DNA from 2 places in the Streptomyces sp. NPDC021622 genome. Region 1 is predicted to be linked to the other one. Evidence: riboswitches for the same ligand, from Rfam matches in the RefSeq annotation. Region 1 holds a riboswitch; the other holds the start of a gene.

The links. A riboswitch is a leader RNA that binds a small molecule or an ion and turns the genes downstream of it on or off. The one in region 1 is predicted to bind glycine.
Region 2: another riboswitch for glycine. It lies ahead of gcvT (glycine cleavage system aminomethyltransferase GcvT); the one in region 1 lies ahead of gcvP (aminomethyl-transferring glycine dehydrogenase).

The regions. Positions count from the first base shown of each region.
Region 1 is NZ_JBFACK010000034.1:11,940-17,044, reverse strand. Features, by position in the region: gene AB0G47_RS40470 (bifunctional nuclease family protein) at 1-123, shown strand, start outside; gene AB0G47_RS40465 (MerR family transcriptional regulator) at 296-919, shown strand; gene AB0G47_RS40460 (DNA polymerase IV) at 991-2,391, shown strand; gene AB0G47_RS40455 (PRC-barrel domain-containing protein) at 2,670-3,038, opposite strand; glycine riboswitch at 3,182-3,281, shown strand; gene gcvP (aminomethyl-transferring glycine dehydrogenase) at 3,481-5,105, shown strand, end outside.
Region 2 is NZ_JBFACK010000012.1:240,375-245,479, forward strand. Features, by position in the region: gene AB0G47_RS24725 (ABC transporter permease) at 1-143, opposite strand, end outside; gene AB0G47_RS24730 (enhanced serine sensitivity protein SseB C-terminal domain-containing protein) at 477-1,250, opposite strand; gene AB0G47_RS24735 (enhanced serine sensitivity protein SseB) at 1,442-2,254, opposite strand; gene AB0G47_RS24740 (AAA family ATPase) at 2,342-3,028, opposite strand; glycine riboswitch at 3,170-3,287, shown strand; gene gcvT (glycine cleavage system aminomethyltransferase GcvT) at 3,435-4,559, shown strand; gene gcvH (glycine cleavage system protein GcvH) at 4,641-5,018, shown strand; gene glyA (serine hydroxymethyltransferase) at 5,039-5,105, shown strand, end outside.

The DNA of each region.
Region 1 (5,105 bases):
AGTGACGGTGTCCTGGACGACGCCGGCATCGCCATTCCGGACGAGCAGGAGGACGAGGTGGAGAAGTTCCGCGAGTTCCTCGATCAGATCTCGCCCGAGGACTTCGGCACCAACAGCCAGTGAACCGATGCCTCCGGAGGGTCCCGACGGACCATTCGGCTAGCCTTTCCCGGCGGTGAGGCGCGGCAAACCACTCTTAGGGTGATTATCACTCGGCGTGCCGAGTGTGGCGATCGTTGACGAGCCCCTGGTGACTGCCTACCGTCGGGAAGGCAGGTCAAGGACGGAGGTCGGCGTGAGAAGCAGCGGCGACGGTACGGCGATGGGCGGACCGTATCCGCTTCACGGCAGCACGGCCGATCACTCTCCGAGGCGGCCGATGGCGGTTCAGGGGAGCGGGGACGCTACGTCCGGGCAGACCGAACAGGAACAGATCGGGTATCGGGGGCCGACCGCGTGTGCGGCAGCCGGTATCACGTATCGACAGCTCGACTACTGGGCCCGTACGGGGCTCGTCGAGCCCAGTGTGCGGTCCGCGGGCGGGTCGGGGACCCAGCGGCTCTACAGCTTCCGGGACGTCGTCGTCCTGAAGATCGTGAAGCGGTTCCTGGACACCGGGGTGTCCCTGCAGAACATCCGGACCACGGTCCAGCATCTGCGCGACCGCGGTTTCCGGGATCTGGAGCGGATGACGCTCATGAGCGACGGCGCGACGGTCTACGAGTGCACGTCGCCCGACGAGGTCCACGATCTGCTCCAGGGTGGTCAGGGGGTCTTCGGGATCGCCGTGGGCGTCGTGTGGCGGGACGTGGAGGCGGCGCTCTCGCAGCTGCACGGGGAGCGCATCGACACCGGGGAGACGCTGCTGCGTCAGAACCCCGCCGACGAGCTCGCGCGGCGGCGCAACCGGGCCGTGTGAGGCGGTTGCATCATCGCCGGCGGGGTGGCGGTTTCGGGGCGTTGTCAGTGGCGTAGGGCAGCATCAGAGGTGTGAGAACCGCGCCCACGATTCTGCATCTCGACATGGATGCCTTCTACGCGTCTGCCGAGCAGGCCGCGAAGCCGAGTCTGCGCGGGAAGGCCGTGGTGGTGGGCGGGCTCGGGCCGCGGGGTGTGGTGGCCACGGCTTCGTACGAGGCGCGGAAGCTCGGTGTGCACTCGGCGATGCCCATGGGGCAGGCGCGTCGCCTCGCGCCGAACGCCGCCTATCTGGTGCCGCGCTTCGGCCTCTACCGGGAGATCAGCGAGCAGGTGATGGCGCTGCTGCGTGAGCTGTCGCCGCTGGTGGAGCCGCTCAGTCTGGACGAGGCCTTTGTCGACCTGGAGGCGGGCGGCGTGGCCGACGACCAGGCGTCGGCGCTGGCCGTGGGGGAGCGGTTGCGTGCCGACATCAAGACGGTGACGGGACTTGCGGGGTCGGTCGGGCTCGCCGCGTCCAAGATGCTGGCGAAGATCGCCTCGGAGGAGGCCAAGCCCGATGGTCTGCGGCTGATAGTTCCGGGGACCGAGCGGGAGCTGCTCGCGCCGATGTCCGTGCGGACGCTGCCCGGGGTCGGTCCTGCCACCGGGGACCATCTGCGGCGGGGCGGGATCACGACGGTCGGGGAGATCGCTGAGGCGGGCGAGGACGAGCTCGTACGGCTGCTCGGGAAGTCGCACGGGAGCGCGCTGTACGCGATGGCGCAGGCGCGGGACGAGCGGCCCGTAGTGGCGGAGCGGGAGTCCAAGTCGGTCAGTGTCGAGGACACGTATGACGTGGACATTCACGACCGGGTGCGGGTCAGGGGCGAGGTGGCGCGGCTCGCCGACCGGTGTGTGGAGCGGTTGCGGGCTGCCGGGCACTCGGGGCGGACCATCGTGCTGAAGGTGCGGCGGTTCGACTTCTCGACGCTGACGCGGTCCGAGACGCTGCGGGGGCCCACGGACGACCCTGGGGTGGTGCGGGAGGCTGCCGCGCGGTTGCTGGAGTCCGTGGACACCACGGGGGGTGTGCGGCTCCTTGGCGTGGGGGTCACGGGGCTTGCGGACTACACGCAGGAGGATCTCTTCGCGCAGGCTCGGGCCGACGGGCTTGAGCGGGGGGAGGGCGAGGCTGCGGGAGCCGTGACTGAGGTCGAGGGTGCGGGGGAGGCCGAGGAGGCGTCCGTCGAGGAGGTGGCGCTCGGCGCGCGGCGGTGGGCCGCGGGGCACGATGTGCGGCATGCCGTGTACGGGTGTGGGTGGGTGCAGGGGAGTGGGCTTGGGCGGGTGACGGTGCGGTTTGAGACTCCGGGGTCGGCGCCGGGGCGGGTGCGGACGTTTCGGGTCGATGATCCGGAGCTTGTTCCCGCGGAGCCGTTGCCGCTGGTGGCTCCGCCGGGGGGCCGTGCTGGGCCTTCGCCCTTGGCGTAGCGGTGCTCGGCAGTGGGCGTTGTGCCCACCCTTCCCCAAGCTCTCGGCTCCGCTCGAGCAGGGGAGACCCCACTCGCCCTGCGGAACGCCTGCCCACAACGAGGGCGGGCGGTCGGGCGAGCCGGGGGGGGAGCGCCTGCTCACAACGAGGGCGGGCAGACGGGTTAGCCGCGGGAGCGCCTGACCACAGCGAGGGCGGGCGGGTTAGCCGGGGGAGCGCCTGACCACAGCGAGGGCGGGCGGTCGGGGGAGCGTTGCGTACCGGGGAGGGCGCGGCGTCAGGGGTTTTCGTCTGCGGTTTTGCCGAAGTCCTGGTCGGGGGGTGGTGGGGGTGCGATGTCCAGGCCGTAGTGGTGGTAGAGCTGGAGTTCCTGTTCGGGGGAGAGGTGGCGGCCTACGCCGAAGTCGGGGGCGTCCTTGATCAGGGAGCGTTCGAAGGGGATGCGCAGGGTGCCCTCTCCCGTGACCTCGCTGGGTTCCAGGGGGACGAAGGCGTCACGGCTGAACAGGCCCGTGCGTATCGCGGCCCACTCCGGGGCGCCGGTGGCATCGTCGAGGTAGACCTCGTCGATCGTGCCGATCTTGGCCCCGTCCCGGTCGAACGCCTTGCGGCCGATCAGGTTGCGCGGATCGATGTCGGTCTGCACAGGCCCTCCAACTGGTCGCAGTTTGTCGAAATGGCGCGTAACCAATCATTATTCGCTTGTCATCACTACGAAAGAGCACATCGGGGCGGGCGGCCACTCGAGGGATCGGGCGCGGTCCTCGCTGGTACGCTGGCGGTGGCTGCTGACCCCGTGCGGGAGAGCTCTCCGGGAGGTGATTCCGGAGGCGCCGAAGGAGCAAATCCTCCCCGGAATCTCTCAGGCACCCTGTACCGCACGGACGAGGTCACTCTGGAAAGCAGGGCGGGCGTCGGGCGGGCACGTTCGAGACCCTTCCTCACCGACGGTGAAAGCAGATCTGTCCATGGGCGGGTCTGTGAAGCTCTCAGGTTGAGATGACAGAGGGGGAGGCCGTCCGGGCACCCGCGCCGTGGTGCCCCTCGCAGGTCGCGTCAGACCAGCGTCAGACCAGGAGGCCTCCGCAATGACCGCCACCCCTCGCATCCCGCTCTCACAGCTTGAGCAGGGCATTCCCTTCGAGCAGCGGCACATCGGCCCCGATGCCGAGGCATGCGCCAAGATGCTCGCGCAGGTCGGTTACGGCTCGCTCGACGAGCTGACCGCCGCCGCGGTGCCGGATGTGATCAAGAACGCCGAGGCGCTGAATCTGCCCGGGGCGCGCACCGAGGCCGAGGTCCTGGCCGAGCTGCGCTCGCTGGCCGATCGGAATCAGGTGCTCGATTCCATGATCGGGCTCGGCTACTACGGGACCTTCACGCCGCCCGTCATCCTGCGGAACGTCATGGAGAACCCTGCTTGGTACACGGCTTACACGCCGTACCAGCCCGAGATCTCCCAGGGGCGGCTCGAGGCGCTGCTCAACTTCCAGACCGTCGTCGCCGAGCTGACCGGACTGCCCACCTCCGGTGCCTCCCTGCTCGACGAGGGGACCGCCGCTGCCGAGGCCATGGCCCTTTCGCGGCGCATGAGCAAGGTCAAGGACGGCGTTTTTGTTGTTGACGCCGACGCGCTGCCGCAGACCATCGCCGTCATTCAGACCCGTGCCGAGCCGACCGGCGTCGAGATCGTCGTCGCCGATCTGAGCGAGGGCATCCCGGCCGAGGTCGCCGAGCGCGGTGTCGTCGGCGTACTGATCCAGTACCCGGGCGCCTCCGGTGTCGTACGCGACATCAAGCCGGTCATCGAGCAGGCGCACGAGCTGGGGGCCGTGGTCTCCGTCGCGGCCGATCTGCTCGCCCTGACGCTGCTCACCTCGCCCGGTGAGCTCGGTGCGGACATCGCGGTCGGCACGACGCAGCGGTTCGGTGTGCCGATGGGCTTCGGCGGGCCGCACGCCGGATACATGGCGGTGCGCGAGAAGTTCGCCCGCAGCCTGCCGGGCCGGCTCGTCGGTGTCTCCGTCGACGCCGACGGCAACAAGGCCTACCGGCTCGCGCTGCAGACCCGTGAGCAGCACATCCGCCGTGAGAAGGCGACCAGCAACATCTGTACGGCACAGGTGCTGCTCGCCGTCATGGCCGGGATGTACGCGGTCTACCACGGGCCCGAGGGTCTCAAGTCCATCGCGCGGCGCACCCACCGCTACGCGACGCTGCTGGCCGCCGGCCTCACCGCGGGCGGGGTCGATGTCGTGCACGGCGCGTACTTCGACACGCTGACCGTGCGGGTGCCCGGCAAGGCCGAGGAGCTTGTCTCCGCGGCCCGCGAGGGTGGCGTCAACGTCCACCAGGTCGACGCCGACCACGTCTCGCTGGCCTGCGACGAGACCACCACGCGCAAGCAGCTGACCGCGATCTGGACCGCGTTCGGGGTCGAGGCGGACATCGAGGCGCTCGACGCGGCGACCGATGACACCCTGCCCGCCGGTCTGCTGCGCTCCGACGAGTACCTGACGCACCCGGTCTTCCACCAGTACCGCTCCGAGACCGCGATGCTGCGCTACCTGCGCAAGCTGGCCGACCGCGACTACGCGCTCGACCGCGGCATGATCCCGCTGGGCTCCTGCACCATGAAGCTCAACGCGACCACCGAGATGGAGCCGGTCACCTGGCCCGAGTTCGGGCAGCTGCACCCCTTCGCGCCCGCCCA
Region 2 (5,105 bases), on a different contig from region 1:
GCGACCTTGTCCCGCTTCAGGCGGTTCCAGGCGATCTGCTTGAGGGACCGCCCCTCGACCTTCTTCACCCCTGCACCAGCTGCGGGGGCGACGTCCTCGGTCGGGTCCGCGTCCGCAGGTGTGTCATGCAATGGTGCCGTCATCGTGGCAGGGACCCCTCTCAACCGGTGGTGACCGGCCCGCACTTGCCGCTGTAGCGACGTGATCAGTCCGTCGTACACAGGGGCGAACCGCCCCTGGTGCGGGAGTCTTCATCGGGGCCACGATCTGTTACCAGCCTTGTTGGGGAAAGGATGCGCAACCGTGATGCTGATCGGAGTGTTCCGTTATCCGGACTCGGGTGAACGAGGGGCGAACGCGGGGCAGTTGGGGTGCAAGGAGTCACAGGGGCCCATAGAGCCCCTCCGCCATCAGAACGGACATTGTGGCGGTCAGGCCAGGTATATGAGCCGCGGTGGCCGGTTTCAGGACCTGGTTCAGTACTGCGCGGGGTAGCCGTAGCCGCCCGCGGGGGCCGGGGCCGCCTGGGCCTCGCGGTCGTAGAACGGCCTGGCGTTGGCGCGCAGCCACATGGCGACCGGGTCGTACGCGTCGGACATCGCGACCGTCGACACGGGCAGGCCGTCGGGCACGGCGGCGATCGACTGCTGCATCATCGCGCGCACGGCGTCGACCGAGGGCGGCGACGTGTCGTACACATCGAGACCGATGGCCAGATACGGGGCGCCGAGCGCGGGCTGCACCCAGGCGCGGCGCAGTGCGCGGACCGCCGGGGTGCGGTGCGCGTTCTGCGTGAGCAGGGCGTAGAACTGCGGGATCTCGATGGCCGGCTCGGTGAGCCGCAGCGGCCCCGCGGGCAGCAGGTCGAGGCCCGATGCGATACGGCGCAGATCCAGCCAGGGGATGCCGACGCCGCCGCCGGGGGCGTGCGGGTTGAGCCAGAGGCCATACTGGTCGGGGTAGAGGGTGCGGGCGATGTCGACACCTGCGACCACTTCGTACGAGCGGTTCCAGCCGCTGGCGGAGAGCTCCTGGGCGGAGGTCACACACGGCGCGTAGCCGAGGCCCTCGACCTCCATGTTTCCGTACTGGGCGTCGGGGGATCCGGCCTGGCCGTGCCAGAGCAGCATCCACACCTGGTCGGCGGCGAGCGCCCGCAGGAGCGCCTCGTAGGCGTCGTAGCGCCCCGGCGTCACCTGGCGCAGCATGTGCTCGACCTGCCCGGCCGCAGCCGTGCCCGACGCACTCACCCTTAACCGCCCCTTCGCGATGACCCGACGACCCCGATGATCCGAATGATCCGCAACGGACCCGGCCGGCACGGCCGTAACCCGCCCGGGTCATGAAACCAGCTTAAGCGGCGATCCTGACACCGACTTGACGTACGGCGTGGTCACACCCGCCGGTGCGCATGTCTCTCCACACCTCCGTGCTCGTATCTCTACACACGTCCGTGCTCGTGCTGGTGGCTCTGCCCGAAGAAGGGCCGCACCCTTGCGCGCAGCCAGTCGCCCACCGGGTCCTGGGCCACGTCGAGCAGCACCAGGTTCACCGGCCAGGGCACCGGGACCAGGCCGAGCGCACGGCCCACGGCCGCCATCGGCAGGTCACGGGCGTCGCCCTCCCAGGAGGACAGTTCGACGCCGATGAACAGGGAGGGGTCGTCGCCCTCGACGCTGGCCAGGCAGCGGCGGGCACTCAGCACCACTCCGGTGGCCTCGAACTCACGGGCCGCGGCGGACAGGAAGTCCACCGGGTCCTGCTGCCAGTCCGGCTCGAAGAGACGGACGCGGCCGCCGCTCGCGGGGCCGTCCAGCGGGGTGCGTCCCGCCCGGCAGAGCTCGGCGACGGCGGGCGGCGGCAGCGGCACGCCGACGGTGCCGTCCGGGTTGACCGCGATGCCGAGCTGCGGGGGCAGTCCGCGCGCGAACTCCACGGCGGGCGCCACGGTGCAGCTCATCCGGCCGCCGGTGACCTGCTGGAACTGCTGCTCGGAGCTGAAGACGGGCACGTATGCCTGGCCCTCGATCTCCAGCGTGGGCAGGTCGAGCGTGCCGCCGGCACCGTCGCCGCCGTTCGGCAGCGGGACCCAGATGTGGCTGCGGCCGAGGACCTCGACGATCCGGGCCCCCGCGGAGGCTGTGCTTGTCTGAGGACCGCCGCCGGTGCCGAGGGCCGCCGCGAGCACCTCTTCGAGTTCATTGCCCGGCCATCCTCCGTACGGATGGGCGTGCGCCTGCGCCGGAATGTCCATCTGTCTTACCCCTGCTCGTCCCGCTCTGCCTGCGGCTCGAACCCTAACGCGGCACGCCACCGCGCGCGGGTCGGTCCCCTCAGTCCCTCAGTCTCCGAAGCCGATCGCCCGCAGCGCGCCCGCCGCCGTCCGGTCGAGCAGCAGCGCCGAGCCGACGCCGCGCGGCAGATCGCCCCGCTCGGCGGCGCCGACGAGCCGGCCGACCGTTCTGCGGTGGCGCGCGAAGGCGTACCGCGAGACGCCGCGGCCGCGCGCGAGCTGCCCCTCGACGGCCGTCTCCGGTGGCACGTCGAGCAGCAGCAGATGCAGGGTCGTGCCCCGCCGTGCCGCTTCCCTGGCCAGCCAGCGGCGCACCCAGGCCTGGGTGCCGCAGTCGTGCACGACGACTCCCTCGCCGGAGCGCAGGGCCCGGCGCAGGCCCGCGTAGTGCGCGATGCGGACCAGGGGGCGGTAGACCGCGTACGGAAGGAAGCGCGGCATGCGGCCGGCCCAGCGGTCGCGGGTGTCCTGCGAGTCGATGCGCGGGCCCGCGACGGCTCTGCGCATCAGCGTGGACTTTCCGCTGCCCGGCAGCCCGGAGACGACGATCAGATCGCCGCCGCCGAAGGTAAGCCGGTGCGGGCTGTGGCCCATCCGCTGCCTCAGGTCCCGGACGACGGCCGCGGGCAGGGGGCCACAGCTCTCCCTGATGGCGGCGGCTTCCTGCTTGGGCAGGGCCACCCCTGTGTTGGTCGCGTAGACACTGGTCCTGCGCACCGTGATCAGCCTCCCCATAGCGGTCACGTACCTGCTTACCGCAGCTTCCCCGGCAAGTGTAAAGAGAAGGTAATGCGGCACAAGGGCATTACTGGACTGGCACTGCCCTGTGACGGAGCCCCGTGCAATGATGTGCCCGCAAACTCCATACAGGCCGCTTGAATCCGCGCGGGAGAGTTCCCGGTCACCGTCGTCCGACACTTCGTACGACACACCGGGGCGCCGAAGGAGCAAGTCCCTCCCTTGAATCTCTCAGGCCCCGTACCGCGCGGGCGAGGCACATCTGAAAAGCGGGCCGCCACGGCGGCTCCACCCAAGGTGCAAGTCATGACCCCCCATACGTACGGGTCGTGGTGAACCTCTCAGGTTCCGATGACAGATGGGGAGGATCTACCTCGCCCGTCATGCCCTGGGAGTTCTACGTATGAGTACCGCCCCCCGTCTGACAGCCCTCGATGCGGTGCATCGGGCGCTCGGCGCGACCATGACCGACTTCGCGGGCTGGGACATGCCGCTGCGGTACGGCAGCGAGCGCGAAGAGCACATCGCCGTCCGCACCAAGGCCGGTCTCTTCGACCTCTCCCACATGGGCGAGATCACCGTCACCGGCCCGGAGGCCGTGGACTTCCTGAACTTCTCGCTGGTCGGCAACATCGGCTCCGTCGGTGTCGGCCGCGCCCGCTACACGATGATCGTCGACCAGGACGGCGGCATCCTCGACGACCTGATCGTGTACCGCCTGGCCGAGGCCGAGTACATGGTCGTCGCCAATGCCTCCAACGCCCAGAACGTGCTTAACGAGCTGAGCAACCGCGTCGAGGAGTTCGACGCCGAGGTCCGCGACGACCGCGACGCGTACGCGCTGCTCGCCGTCCAGGGTCCCGAGTCCCCCGGCATCCTGAAGTCCCTCACGGACGCCGACCTGGACGGCCTGAAGTACTACGCGGGCCTGCCCGGCACGGTCGCGGGCGTGCCCGCGCTGATCGCCCGCACCGGCTACACCGGCGAGGACGGCTTCGAGCTCTTCGTCGCCCCCGGTGATGCGGAGAAGCTGTGGGGCGCGCTGATGGAGGCGGGCACGCCCGTCGGCATGGTCCCGGCCGGCCTCTCCTGCCGTGACACGCTGCGTCTGGAGGCGGGCATGCCGCTGTACGGGCACGAGTTGACCGCCGAGCTGACGCCGTTCGACGCGGGCCTCGGCCGGGTCGTGAAGTTCGAGAAGACCTCGATGTCCGAGAACTTCGTGGGACGCGAGGCGCTCGCGGCCGCCGCCGAGCGCGCCGAGACCGCTCCCCCGCGCAAGCTGGTCGGCCTGATCGCTTCGGGTCGCCGCGTACCGCGCGCCGGCTTCTCCGTGGTCGCCGACGGCAAGGTCATCGGCGAGGTCACCTCCGGCGCCCCGTCCCCGACGCTCGGCAAGCCGATCGCCATCGCGTACGTCGACGCCGCGCACGCGGCGCCCGGCACCGAGGGTGTCGGCGTGGACATCCGCGGCACGCACGAGCCCTACGAGGTCGTGGCGCTGCCGTTCTACAAGCGCCAGAAGTGACCCCCCGCGGGCGTCGGCAGTGACGTCACGCACATCTTTCTCGTTCCGCAGCACCCATCCGCGTACAGGAGAATTCAGGTCATGAGCAACCCCCAGCAGCTTCGTTACAGCAAGGAGCACGAGTGGCTCTCGCCCGCCGAGGACGGTGTGGCCACCATCGGCATCACCGAGCACGCGGCCAACGCGCTCGGTGACGTCGTCTTCGCCCAGCTCCCGGCGGTCGGCGACAGCGTGACCGCGGGCGAGACCTGCGGTGAGCTCGAGTCGACGAAGTCCGTCAGCGACCTGTACTCGCCGGTGACCGGTGAGGTCGTCGAGTCGAACCAGGACGTCGTGGAAGACCCGTCGCTGGTGAACTCCGCGCCCTTCGAGGGCGGCTGGCTGTTCAAGGTGCGCATCGCGGAGGAGCCGGAGGACCTGCTCTCCGCGGACCAGTACACCGAGCTCGCAGGCAACTAAAGACCCTTAGGGACCACCTGATGTCGCTTCTCAACACCCCTCTCCACGAGCTGGACCCGGACGTCGCCGCCGCCGTCGACGCCGAGC